4 regions of the Frankia sp. Hr75.2 genome follow, and region 2 is predicted to be linked to each of the others. Evidence: predicted binding sites of a transcription regulator. Region 2 holds the regulator's gene; each other region holds the start of a gene.
The links. Region 2 encodes LexA, which represses DNA repair genes until DNA is damaged. Its sites were predicted from a motif close to CGAACNNNNGTTCG; they were not measured.
Positions count from the first base shown of each region.

Region 1 (3,368 bases), on a different contig from region 2:
CTTCCGCTTCCCCGTGCGGGAATCAGTGAAGTTCTTCAACCCGCGGGCGAGCTGGTCCAGTCCGGACGAGTACGCCTCCTTCGAGCACGCCGACCACCACGGGGCGGCCTCGTTCTTCGCCGCGTTCCACGCACGCCGCAACGCGGGCAGCGTCCACGGCACCGGGGTGAGCAGGTCCCCGGTCAGGCCATACGACTTCTCGGCGTCTCGCTGTTCGAGCGCGGCCTTCACCCGAGCCAGACCCCAGTTGTAGGCAAACCGGGCCGCCCCGGCATGTCTACGGAGATCCGCGAGCTGGGCGTCGTTCGGGTCGAGCGCAAACCGGTACGCCTGGAGAACCTTCACGGCACGTCCGCGGTAGCGGCGGCCACCGCGCGGGCGGCCCGGTCCGCGGCGGTCCGGCGGCCATAGAGCCGGGCACACATCGACGTCAGGATCTCCGTCATGTCCCGGACAAGATCGTCGACCTGGTCGGCCGGGTCGACGACGACGAGTCTGCGACCTGACGCGGCAAGCGCCGCCTCGACAGAGTCGGCGCCGAACCAGGCGAACCCGTCACGATGCTCGACGACGATCGTCGTCACCGCCGGGTCACGCAGCAGAGCGAGGAACTCCCGCCGAGGGCCGTCGAGTGCCGACCCGACCCCGTTCACAGCCGCCCACTCCTTGAGATTCACACCACCACCACACAGCGCCACTCAGCGCTAACTGGCACTCAACTGACAACAGTTTTCAACCCCACGGGGACGCGGCCTGCGCCAACGAGGGCTGGGAGGGCACGCCGAGCGCCGCCTCGACGAGCCCGAGGAAGATCTCCACCTGGCGGACGAGGTCGTCGGCGTCCCTGGTCGTCACGACGGCGAGCCCGGCCTCGGCCGCGGCCCGCCGCCCGGCACCCGCGGCGAAGAACGCCGACCACTCCTCGAGCTCGGGGGCCACCAGCGCGAGCAGCCGCCACGCGCTCACCGGGCGGCCCCGACGACCCGGGCGGGGCTGCGCGCGGGCAGCGAGAACGGCGGCCGCGGCCCGCAGGGCGGCGAGATGCGCCAACGCGTAACGCTCAGCCGCCGGGCGGGTGAAGGCCGCCTCGGCCAGCCCGCGCCGGGCCGAGGTGAGGAGCTCGTCCCGGGAGCGCCGCGGGAGCCCCGAGGCGGGGAGCATCGTCCGGCCCGGAAGCTGCCCGGGGACCGGCCCGCGCGGACCGGAACCGTCGTGACGGCTCACCGTGCCCTGGCGGCCCACCGCGCTCTGGTCGCCGGCCACTCCGAACCCACTGACAGTGCTTCGCCGAACCGCACCCACTGGGATCACCTCTCCGATGCCGAACCGCGTGATGCTGGATCACGTGATGCCAGATCACGTGATGCCGGGCCACCCCGACATCGAACGCATGTTCGAAAGTAATCCCGGGCCGGCCGGCCGTCAACCCGCCGGCGGGGCGCGCCACGCGGACGGGTCGAGATCGGGGTAGGCGGGCGCCGGAGGCACCGGGTCGTCCTCCAGCAGCAGGAGGAACCAGCCGAGCAGCACGAGCACCGTGACCTCGGGCACCCAGCCCCGGCGTGGGTCGGCCACCGTCGCGGCGCCGAAGTCCGGGCGGGCCACCGGCGGGCGATGGCGCGTCAGGTCGGACGGGTCAACCAGCACGATCGCGACCCCGTCGTGCGCGAACCGGACGATGTTGGCGTTCCGCCAGCCGACGAATCCGCGTTCGAAGACGTACCCGGCGGCCCGGCGGCGCGGGCGCAGCCAGCGCAGCGTGGAGCCGTCCGCGAGGTCGACCAGGCCGCCCCGCGGCCGGGGCCGGAACGCGGCGAGCGGCAGCCGCGCCACCGGATCGACCACCCGCACCCCCACGCCGTCGAGGTCCGACTCCAGCCGGAACGGGCGGTCGGCGACCATGAGCTCCACCCCGCCGTCCCGATGCCACCTCTCGAGGACGGCCGCCCGGTCACCGCGCACCCACACCTGGTTGCGGGTGCCCGACACGAAGTCGTAGCCCACCTCCAGCGGCAGCAGGCCGTCGAGCCGCGCGGCAAGGCCGGGCGCCACCCCGCGGCGGCCCGCGCCGGCCCCCTCGGCACCCGCCCGGCCCGCCTCCACCCGGCTCACGTCAGCCCGGTCCGCGGCCGCCCGCCGCGCGCCGCCGTCACGGCGGCGGTGATCCGGTGCCTCGTCCGCTCCGCCGCGGGACGCACCCGTCACCGCTCCGATGCCCGAGAACTCGAAGATCGACATGATCGACACCCTCCCTCCAGCCACCGCGGGACCCCGAACACCCCCCGCCGAAATGCGCGGCGGCCCGGTATGGCTCTCGACAACGAGTGCACCCCGGACCGATCAACAACCGGTACACACCCGATCACGACTGCCGTTGACCCGGAGTTGAAAGCGTCGAATCGCACGCGCGACGATTCCGCGGTTGTCCCGGTGTCCGCCACGGCCCGCCGCGGGAAAGGCAGAATCAGAAGGACGAACACCGCCGGCGCACCACACCGGCGACCGCATTCTCCCGAGAGGACCAGATGCCCGATCCGGACCGGCTCCAGTTCGCCGTCCTGGGGCCGTTGGAGGTCACCGCGGGCGGTGTTCCCGTCGTGCTCGGCGGCACCCAGCGAAAGGTGCTGCTCGCGGCGCTGCTGCTCGAGGCCGGGCAGGTGCTGTCCACCCAGCGCCTGATCGAGGTGATCTGGAGCGAACCAGCCCCGGAAAGGGCACTCGCCACCCTGCGGACGCACGTCAGCGAGCTGCGCCGCCGGCTGGAGAGCCCCAGCTCAGCCCAGGTGCTCATCCGCCGGGGAGCCGGTTATCTGCTCGATGTGGGGCCGGCGCAGATCGACGCCGAACGCGCCCGGCGGCTGTTGGAGCAGGGCCGGCGCGCCATCGAGGACGGCGACCCGGTCAGCGCCATCGCGCCGTTGCAGGAGGCGCAGGCGCTCTGGCGCGGCCAACCGTTGGTCGATCTCGTCGACTATCCCTTCGCAACGGGCTACGTCGAAAAACTGACAGAGCTTCACCTTGACATCCAGAAGACGCGAATCTCAGCCGATCTGTCGCTGGGCCGACACCGCGAGGTCATCGGTGATCTGCGGATGCTCGTCACGAGACATCCGCACGACGACGGGCTGCGCCGGGAGCTTGTTCTCGCGTTCTACCGCGACGGACGCACCGAGGACGCCGCCCGGGCCTGCCGGGAAGGCCTTGAGGCACTCCACGATCTCGGTCTGGAATCCCCGCTGCTGCAACGGCTCCAGGAGGACGTCCTGCGCGCCGATCCGGGCCTGGCCTGGACGCCGCCACGTGCGCTGGGCCGGCCGGTGTCGGCGCCGCCCACCGGGCAGGGCGTCTACCAGCTCCCGCCCGACATC
Region 1 covers NZ_CASGGV010000288.1:180,709-184,076, reverse strand. The annotation lists gene tnpB (IS607 family element RNA-guided endonuclease TnpB) at 1-345, opposite strand, end outside; partial or broken gene AC559T_RS20940 (IS607 family transposase) at 342-653, opposite strand; gene AC559T_RS20935 (SAV_6107 family HEPN domain-containing protein) at 733-1,302, opposite strand; gene AC559T_RS20930 (hypothetical protein) at 1,423-2,238, opposite strand; gene AC559T_RS20925 (BTAD domain-containing putative transcriptional regulator) at 2,526-3,368, shown strand, end outside.
Region 1: a site for LexA is predicted at 1,384-1,397, ahead of AC559T_RS20935 (SAV_6107 family HEPN domain-containing protein). Genes of this name have one in related genera too.

Region 2 (3,368 bases):
ACAGGCCGGACACGACCGCCGGCGCCGGATCGCGGCGCCTTCCTCGGCCTCCCTGCTGTCGACGACACGGCTGTCGGGATGCCGGCAGAAAGGGCACCGCATGGTCCGCTCCCCTCCACCCCGGGCAGGCTGACACTGCCGCCCGCGGGGTGCGTCCGACTGGGTTCCGTCACCTCGACCGGCGGCCCTGCGGACAGACGGTCAAGGCCCTGTGGATTACCTGTGTAACAACCTGTGGATGACTTGCGGTGCTGCAACTACAAGATGTTGTGTCCACCGTAGCGCACACCCCCGACAGATCCGACACCGGCCCCTCCGGCGCATGTGGTCCTCAGGTGTGTTCTCGCCAGCCCGCGCCGGGGCCACGACAGGCGGTGACACCAGCCGGACGTGCCCTCGGTGGGGCAGCCGCAACACCTGACGCACCGAAAGCCCCGGGCATGCCGGGCCGCCGAGCTATCGGGGCGTCGGGGCCGCAGCAGGAAAGCCGGGTCAGGGGAGCCGGAGCTCCTGACCGGGCATGAGCGTCACCGTGTCGAGGCCGTTCAGGGTCATGAGCCCGCGGACGGTGTCGCGGGCGTCGGCCTCGGGGGCGGCCTCGTGGGCGATCTCCCAGAGTGTCTCCCCGGACCGCACGACGTGCGTCCGGTAGCTCACCGGGACGCCGGTGAACGCCTGTGACGCCGTCACCAGCACCAACGAGAAGACAAGGCCGAGGAGCGTGCTCGCCAGCGCCACCACGACGATGCGGCCGCGCCTGGTCAGCCGCAGCGGCGGCCGCGCACCCGACCTCCCCCGCCCACCGGCCCGCGACCGGGACCCGGCCCGAGGTCGAGGTCGAGCCTCAGGCCGGGCGTGGGGCTGAGGCCGGGGACGCTGGGGCTGGGACTGCCCACTCGGCCCAGGACGCGGCCCGGGCGCCGCGGCGGCCGACCCGGCCGCGACCAGCCCGACGGCTGCCTCACGCCACCACATGCCGGGCATCTCGATGACGGACGCCCCGGATCGCCGCTCACCGCCCCGCCTGGACTCACCGGGCGGCACCGTGGCGGCCGGAGCAGCCCCCGAGAGACCACATCGGGCGCCACGAGAGCGAACCGGGCGCCCTACCGGCACGCGGCCCATGCCGCGCACCGCCACCCCCCGCACCCCGCGGCCACGGACGGCGACTCCGCCCACCGCGGCTCCACGCACGCCGCGTGCCCCCCGCGCACCCGTCGCGACCTGCGCACCCTGCCGCAGCGCGCAGCTGCGGGACACCGGGTGACCCCGCCGAACTGACGCATTCCCACCGGCCGCACCGCCACCGTCGGTCATGCCAACCTCCCAGGCGCGAACACTCGTTCGATCGAACGCCTGAGCGATTCTTACACGGCCGCCACGCACACTTCCCCCGACACGCTCGAACAGACGTTTGAGATTCGGCGACCGGCCGACTACCGTCAAGGACGATCAGTTGTGGACGATCGTGCGAGATGAACCGAGCACGAAGGACCCTGCCAAACCGATCAGCCGAACCGATCAAAAGTTACTAATCGGACAAAGCATTGGAACGACCGGGTGGGTGTTGGCGGAGCCGGGCCGTCGACCACCCGGTCCTTGGCAGCCGCCGGTGGCACCATCCGCCGCGCGGAAGCATCGACAGGAGAGCGGTAAGCGATGACCAGCCAGGAACGGGGTACCCGCCGAGGTGACACCCGTGGCAACGTCCGGGATTTTCCCGACAGCCCCGCGGACGCCTCGGGCCTGACGCAGCGGCAGAAGAAGGTGCTCGAGGTCATCCGGTCCGCGGTGGAGCGGCGTGGATACCCGCCGAGCGTCCGGGAGATCGGCGAGGCTGTCGGCCTGACCAGCACCAGCAGCGTGGCACACCAGCTCAAGGTGCTGCAGGAGAAGGGGTTCCTCCGGCGCGACCCGAACCGGCCGCGGGCGATGGAGGTGCTTCCGATCGGCGGCGCGAAGGCCGGCGGGCGTTCCCGCGCGGGTGCCGCGGCGGCGGCCGGCGCACCCGCCGAGACCACGGCGCTGGAGGCCGGCACGCCCACCTACGTCCCCCTGGTGGGGCGGATCGCCGCCGGTGGGCCGATCCTCGCCGAGCAGGCGATCGAGGACGTCTACCCGCTGCCGAAGGAGATCGTCGGCGAGGGAACTCTGTTCCTGCTCAAGGTGGTCGGCCAGTCGATGATCAATGCCGCCATCTGTGACGGCGACTTCGTCGTCGTCCGGCAGCAGCCGGTGGCGGACAACGGCGAGATCGTCGCGGCGATGATCGATGGGGAGGCCACGGTCAAGCGGTTCCGGCAGCGCGACGGCCGGGTGTGGCTGGCGCCGGAGAACCCGGCCTTCTCCGACATCCCGGCCGAGGACGCGACCATCCTCGGCCGCATCGTGGCGGTGATGCGCCGGGTCTGATCCCCGGCACGCGGCCGGCACCGGGCAGGCCAGGCACCGGTCAGACGTCAGGCGTCTGACCGGTGCGGTGTTCAGCTCGCGGTGTTCCGTCGGGGCTGGTGTTCAGGCAGGGCCGTCAGGCGCGGAACGGCTCCAGCTCGGCGGCCAGGCCCACGGGCACGCGCGCGGCGACCTCGGTGCCCTTGCCGGTGTGCTCAACTCGAAGCACCTCGCCGATCTGGTGGATGCGGGAGACGAGATCGCCCCGGGTGTAGGGCACCAGCAGGGACATCTCGACCTCCGGGTGCGGTATCCGCGCCGAGAGCGCCTCCACCAGCTCCTGCAGCCCCGCCCCGGACCGCGCCGAGACGAAGATGGCGTCCGGCACCGCCTGACGCAGGACGGCGAGCGTGGTCGGGTCGACCGCGTCCACCTTGTTGACCACGATGAGCTCGGGCACCCCGGCCGCGTCGATCTCGGCGAGCACCTCGCGCACGGCCGAGATCTGCCCCATCGGGTCCGGGGCCGAACCGTCGACGACGTGCAGGACGAGGTCGGCGTCCACCACCTCCTCGAGCGTCGAGCGGAACGCCTCGACGATCTGGTGCGGCAGGTGGCGCACGAAGCCGACCGTGTCGGCCAGGGTGAAGATCCGGCCGTCGGGCAGCGTGGCCCGGCGCACCGTCGGGTCGAGGGTCGCGAACAGCGCGTCCTCGACCAGTACGCCCGCCCCGGTCAGTCGGTTGAGCAGCGACGACTTGCCGGCGTTGGTGTAGCCGGCGATCGCGACGGCGGGAACGGCACCGCGGCGGCGTGACGACCTCTTGGTCGCCCGGACGGTGGCCATCCCGGTGAGCTCTCGGCGCAGCTTGGTGATGCGCGCGCGCAGCCGGCGACGGTCCGTCTCGATCTTCGTCTCACCGGGGCCACGGGTACCGATCGGCGCCCGGCCGCCGCTGGCGGCCTGCCGGGACATC
Region 2 covers NZ_CASGGV010000303.1:32,080-35,447, forward strand. The annotation lists gene nrdR (transcriptional regulator NrdR) at 1-102, opposite strand, end outside; gene AC559T_RS25120 (LysM peptidoglycan-binding domain-containing protein) at 493-738, opposite strand; gene lexA (transcriptional repressor LexA) at 1,660-2,412, shown strand; gene hflX (GTPase HflX) at 2,528-3,368, opposite strand, start outside.

Region 3 (3,368 bases), on a different contig from region 2:
GTCGGCGCGCTGGCGGTCGACGTCGCCGACGTGGTGGCCGCCGCCGACGGGCTGCGGGGGGTCGCCCGGCGCACCCGGGTCGTGGCCGACGCCGACCTGACCCGGCTCACCGGCTCGCCGGTCTGGCTCAAGTGCGAACACGAGCAGCACACCGGTTCGTTCAAGCTGCGCGGCGCATATCACCGGATCGCGGCCGCTGGCCCGCACGCCCGCGAGCGGGGGGTCGTGGCCGCGAGCGCGGGTAACCACGCGCAGGGCGTCGCCTTCGCCGCGGCCCGGTTCGGCGTCGAAGCGACGATCTTCGTGCCGGAGAGCGCCAACCCGTCGAAGGTCGCCAGCACCCGGCGTTGGGGCGCCCGGGTCGAGTACGTCCCGGGCGGGGTCGACGCGGCGCTCGCGGCGGCGGCCGCGTTCGCGAACGAGGGCGGCCGGCTGCTGGTCCATCCCTTCGACGACGCCGCCGTCATCGCCGGGCAGGGGACGATCGGGCTGGAACTGCTCGAGCAGGTCCCGAACCTCGCCACCGTCATCGTCGGAGTCGGCGGTGGTGGTCTCCTGTGTGGCCTTGCCGTAGCGATCAAGGGCCTGCGCCCGGACGTCCGCGTCATCGGCGTCCAGTCCGCCGCCGCGCCGGCCTTCGCCACATCCTTCCGCGCCGGTCGCCGCGTCACGGTGCCCCCGGGCAGCGCCGGCACGACGGAGACGGTCGGCCAGCCGGGAACCGCCGCCGGCACCATCGCCGACGGGATGGCCGTGGCCGCGCCCGGGCGGCTCACCCTCGAGCTCGCCACCCGTCTCGTCGACGACGTCGTCACGGTCGACGAGAGTGCGTTCTGGGAGGCGATGGTCCTGCTGCGCCGGGCGGGCCAGCGGGTGGAGCCCGCGGGCGCGGCGGGTGTCGCCGCGTTGCTGCGGACCCCCCGGCTCGCGGTCGGGCCCACCGCGGTGGTGATCTCCGGCGGCAACCTTGACCCGGCCGTCGACGCCAGGGTCGCCGCACTCGCCGGCGCCGGCGCTGGTGCTCTCAGCGCTGCCGGTACCGGCAGCGTCGGTGCCGACCCGGCCGGCTCGGCCGGCTCGGCCGCGGGCCGTCGAACGGTTGCCTGACCGCCCGCGGCGCCGACCGGCGGGCCTGTGCCCGGAGGTTGGGGCAGGCGAGACCCGGCCGCGAGGGCTCGGGCGGGGCATGGAAGTGTCGGACCCGCCCGGCAGCATGGCGTGGCGGTCGGCGTGGCCGCGGCGCCGGGTGGTTGGCCCGTCGAACGTACGATCGAGGTCTGATGAGCACTCTTTTCGACGACACCTTCGGCCCCGGGGCCCTGGTCGACGGCGGTGCCCCGGCCGGCTCCGGCGACGACCACGAGCCGCACGGTGATCTTCCCGGTGGCGGTCGGGCGTCCCGTGGGGCCTTCGGCCCGGCGGTGCTCGAGCAGGGCGGCGCCACCCGCGCCCGGGCGCCCAGGCTCGACCCGGACGAGCTGCTCGAGGGGCTCAACCCGCAGCAGCGTGCCGCGGTGGTGCATGCCGGCTCGCCGTTGCTGGTCGTCGCGGGTGCCGGGTCCGGCAAGACCCGCGTGCTCACGCACCGGATCGCGTACCTGCTCGCGGCGCGCGGCGCGCGGCCCGGCGAGATCCTCGCGATCACCTTCACCAACAAGGCCGCCGGCGAGATGAAGGAGCGCGTCGAGGCGATCGTGGGCGGCCGCGCCCGGGCGATGTGGGTGAGCACCTTCCACTCCGCCTGCGTGCGCATCCTGCGCTCGGAGGCGAGCCGGCTTGGCTTCGGCTCCTCCTTCTCGATCTACGACGCGGCGGACGCCCAGCGCCTCATCACGCTGGTCACCAGGGATCTCGACCTCGATCCGAAGCGGCACACGGCCCGTGGGCTCGCCGCGGCGATCAGTGCGCTGAAGAACGAGCTGGTCGACTGGGAGACGGCCCGGGACAGGGCCACGAACCACATCGAGCGCACGGTCGCCGAGGTCTACGCCGCCTACCAGCAGCGCCTGACCCAGGCGAACGCGCTGGACTTCGACGACCTGATCATGACCACGGTCAACCTGCTACAGGCGTTCCCGGACGTCGCCGAGCACTACAGGCGCCGGTTCCGCCACGTCCTGGTGGACGAGTACCAGGACACCAACCACGCCCAGTACGTGCTCATCCGTGAGCTCGTGGGCCGCTCGGCGTCCTCGGCTGACGAGCCGGCTGCGGGCTCCGGCGAGGCTGTGTACTCCGGCGGTTCCGCGGAGCCCGACGGTTCCTCGGAGTACGGCGGTTCCGCTGAGCCCGACGGGGCGGGGTGGCCCGCGAAGGCGGTGCCGCCGTCGGGTGCCGTTCCGCCCGCGGAGCTGTGTGTCGTCGGTGACGCGGACCAGTCGATCTACGCCTTCCGTGGCGCGAACATCCGCAACATCGTCGAGTTCGAGCAGGACTTCCCGAACGCGGCGGTCATCCTGCTGGAGCAGAACTACCGCTCCACGCAGACGATCCTCTCCGCGGCGAACGCGGTCATCGCCCGCAACGCCCAGCGCAAGCCCAAGCGCCTGTGGTCGGACGCCGGTGACGGCGAGCGGATCGTCGGCTTCGTCGCCGACAACGAGCACGACGAGGCCGCGTTCGTCGCGGAGGAGATCGACCGCCTCGGCGACGAGAACCTGGCCAGGCCGGCGGACGTCGCCGTCTTCTACCGGACGAACGCGCAGAGCCGCGTGTTCGAGGAGATCTTCATCCGGGTCGGCCTGCCGTACCGGGTCGTCGGCGGCGTCCGGTTCTACGAGCGCCGCGAGATCCGTGATCTTCTCGCCTACCTGCGGGTGCTGGTGAACCCGACGGACACGGTGAACCTGCGGCGCATCCTGAACGTTCCGCGGCGCGGCATCGGTGACCGCGCGGAGGCGATGGTCTCGGCCTTCGCCGAGCGGGAGCGGATCGCCTTCTCCGAGGCGCTCACCCGGGTGGACGAGGTACCCGGCGTGGCGACCAGGTCGGCCCGCTCGATCCGAGATTTCGTCGCCCTCCTGGAGGGCCTGCGCGAGCAGCTGCCCGCTGGCCCGCTGGCCGTGATCGAGGCGACGCTGGAACGGACGGGCTACCTCTCGGAGCTGGTCGCGGAGGACACCATCGAGGCACAGGGCCGGGTGGAGAACCTGCGCGAACTCGTCGGGGTCGTCCAGGAGTTCACCGAGCGGCGCCCGGACGGCACCCTCGCCGAGTTCCTGGAGCAGGTGGCGCTCGTCGCCGACGCCGACCAGATACCCGACGACGACGGCTCGGACGGCGTGGTCACGCTGATGACCCTGCACAGCGCGAAGGGCCTCGAGTTCCCCGTCGTGTTCCTGACCGGGCTCGAGGACGGCGTCTTCCCG
Region 3 covers NZ_CASGGV010000111.1:163,305-166,672, forward strand. The annotation lists gene AC559T_RS10555 (pyridoxal-phosphate dependent enzyme) at 1-1,107, shown strand, start outside; gene pcrA (DNA helicase PcrA) at 1,281-3,368, shown strand, end outside.
Region 3: a site for LexA is predicted at 1,260-1,273, ahead of pcrA (DNA helicase PcrA). Genes of this name have one in related genera too.

Region 4 (3,368 bases), on a different contig from region 2:
ACATGGTCGCCCTCGGCCTGTTGCAGCAGGTGACGCGGCTCGGCCTGCGCGTCCCCGACGATCTCGCCGTGGCCGGCTACGAGGACATCGAGCTCGCCGCCGTGGCGGCGGTTCCGCTGACCTCCGTGGCGCGGCCGCGCCAGCTGCTGGGACGTACCGCCGCCGAGCTGCTGCTGGCGGAGACGCGCGACCGCGCGGGACATGAGCACAGCCAGGTCGTGCTGGCACCCGAGCTGGTGGTCCGGGCGTCCACCGGGCGCCGGCCGGCGGACGTCGTCGCCTGAACACCGCCAAAGGGCCCGAGCGCCGGCGGGTGGCGTGCGGCGGCCGGGAGCAGTGGCATCGGCGTGCCACCGGCGTGCGCGGCGGCACGGTCCGCGCTGGCTCGCCGTCGACCTCGTCCACGGGGGTGACCCGCTCCATGCGAGCGGCCGATCGGCGAGACTCGCACGGTGGCAGACGACACGATGAAGACACCTGACCAGCTCTTCGACCTCACCGGACGGGTCGCCGTCGTGACCGGCGGCAGTCGGGGGATCGGCCGCGCGGTGGCCGGGGGGCTCGCCGCGGCCGGCGCCGACGTCGTCGTCGCCAGCCGCAAGATCGAGGCCTGCCAGGCCGCGGCCGCCGAGATCGAGGCCGAGACCGGTCGGCGGGCGCTTCCCGTCGCCTGCCACGTCGGCCGGTGGGACGACTGCGACCGCCTCGCCGACGCGGTCTACGACAGGTTCGGCCGCTGCGACGTCCTGGTGAACAACGCAGGGATGTCCCCCGTCTACGACACCCTCACCTCGGTGACCCAGGAGCTCTACGACAAGGTCCACGCGGTGAACGCGGGCGGCCCGTTCCGGCTGAGCGCCCTCGTGGGATCGAGGATGGCGGCCGGCGACGGCGGGTCGATCATCAACGTGACGACGGCGGGTTCGTTGCGCCCCAACGCGAGCGATCTCCCCTACGCCATGGCGAAGGCGGCCCTCAACGCCCTGACTCTCGGGCTGGCCGGCGCGTGGTCGCCCAAGGTACGCGCGAACCTGGTGCTTCCCGGCGCGTTCGACACCGACATAACCAAGGCCTGGGGCCCGGACGCGAAGCGCCTGGCCGGCGAGATGAATCCGATGAAGCGGATTGGGGCACCCGGAGACATGGTCGGCGTCTGCGTCTTCCTGGCGAGCGCTGCGGCCAGCTATGTGAACGGCGCGCAGATCCTCGTCGACGGCGGCCTCTTCCGGACTCTCTGACCGTGCGTTCCGGCCCGGCACCCGTCGGGCCGGAACGCTGGAGCGGTAGCAGGGCGTCCTCTACCGCGTGGGTCTTCACGGCGATCACGGTGGACGGAAAACCGAACTCGTCGGCGGCGCATCATATCGAGCGTGGCATCGCCCGCGCACCCGACGATGTACGCAAGGATTTCCGACGGCTGCCTGCCGGTGAGTCAGCAGACTCCTAGCGCCTTCGGGAATCGATCACTATTTTAAAATTAATGTTCAGTGTCTCGCTCTAGGGAGCCCTGAGACATCTCGAAGGTATCACGAGTGGCGTCGTAGTCAAGGCTCGAGGAAATCTGTCGATACCATTTTTGCGACCACGCGAGATTGCCTGATGGATATGCAGGATTGCGTGAACTTGGCGTGGTCTCTCTCTCGAGTCACTTGTTCTCCCCGTCCGCCAGTCATAGCATCGAACACACGTTCGATCCCAACGGTTTGATGGATAGGCGGTGACACCGTGACCTCTGTTCCCGGCTCGAGGTGTGGTGCGTCGCCGCGTGGGCGACGCACCGTCGCTCACGCGCCCGGTACCAGGACCGGTTCTGCTGCCACATCCGCCGGGTCAGCCCGCCGGCCCGTACCCGGAGATGAGGCTGCCACCGTGACCGGAAGGCCGACGGCGCACTCGGCCGGCCCAGAAGAAGACGCGGGGGAGACGGGCGGCGGCCTCCTTGCCCGCGAGGCGCTCGACATGAAGGCAGGCGATCTGCTCAGGGAGATCTCTCGTGTCGTGCGCGTGATCGCGGCTGGCCACGCGGGTCTGTTGACCCTGCTGGCTCAGTTCGCAGCCCTCCGGCTCCCGCCGGGCGCCGGGCAGTCGCTGATGTCCGACGAGTTCGTACCAGAAGAGGTAGCCGCCGCGATGGCGGTCTCGCCCCAGTCGGCCACGGCCCAGATGGCGTTCGCCTGCACGGTCACCCGGCGTCTCCCGGACGCGGTCGACGCACTCAGGGCGGGAGTTCTGGATCTCCAACGGCTGCACGCACTGGAGAAGGCGGTGCACCCGCTTGACGATCGCGCCGCGGGCGAGGTCGAGGCGTGTGTGCTCGCCGGAGGAGCGCGACCGAACCGGCGTGCCTTCACCGATGCCTGCCGGCGCGCCGTGGCCAAGGTCGACCCGCAGGGGGCGGCGGACCGGGCGGAGACCCGGCGCAAGGACCGGCGGGTGTGGGTCTCGCCCGACGAGGACGGGACAAGCTCGCTCGGCGCCGTCCTTCCCGCGGAGGACGCCGAGGCCTGCTACCGGCGGATCGATCAGGCTGCCCGCTCCATCAGTGACAACAGGTCCGTGGGGGATGACCGGACCCGCGACCAGATTCGTGCCGACGTGCTGGTCGACCTGCTCACGGGCCGAGGCAGCCACGCCGCGCCGATGCCGTGCGAGATTCAGGTCGTCGTACCTGTGACGACCCTGATCGGCCTGTCCGACGACCCCGGAGAGATTCCGGGGTACGGCCCGATCCCCGCTCGAATCGCCAGAGAGATGGCCGACCGGCCCGGCTCGACCTGGCGGCGGATTCTGACCGATTCACAAGGGCGTCTGGTCGAGGTCGCCGACCGGCGTCTCCCTAACACCGCGCAGGTCCGCCATGTTCGCGCCCGCAACCGAACCTGCGTTTTCACGGGCTGCACCCGACCCTCACAGCGCACCGACACCGATCACACCATACCTTTCTCCGAGGACGGGCGGACCCTCACCAGGAACCTCGGCCCGTTGTGCCGCCGACACCACCGGATGAAACATCGCGGCCATTGGAAAGTCACCCAACCAGAGGAAGGGATCTTCGTGTGGGTCAGCCCTCTCGGGCGAACCAGCATCACCAACCCCCACACATATCTCGAAGTCGATACGCGCGTAGGAAGAGAAAATGGGGTGCATTAATTTTGAGGTACGGGTTATCGGATACGACGTGTCGACGGACCGTGCGGAGCATCGCGCGGGCCTCCGTGTCCGGTGGACCGCTTCGCGGGCTTCCTCCTTGAGCTGGGAGATCGTCTCCAGGTCGTCGATGCGGCACGGCGCGAGCAGACGCACCTGCTCGCCGCCGATCGTCACGCTTTGCTCCCGTCCCAGTCCAGCCATCAAGATCTCTCCAGGAA
Region 4 covers NZ_CASGGV010000002.1:1,223-4,590, reverse strand. The annotation lists gene AC559T_RS00085 (LacI family DNA-binding transcriptional regulator) at 1-284, shown strand, start outside; gene AC559T_RS00080 (SDR family NAD(P)-dependent oxidoreductase) at 468-1,238, shown strand; gene AC559T_RS00075 (HNH endonuclease signature motif containing protein) at 1,870-3,150, shown strand.
Region 4: a site for LexA is predicted at 1,679-1,692, ahead of AC559T_RS00075 (HNH endonuclease signature motif containing protein). Genes of this name have one in related genera too.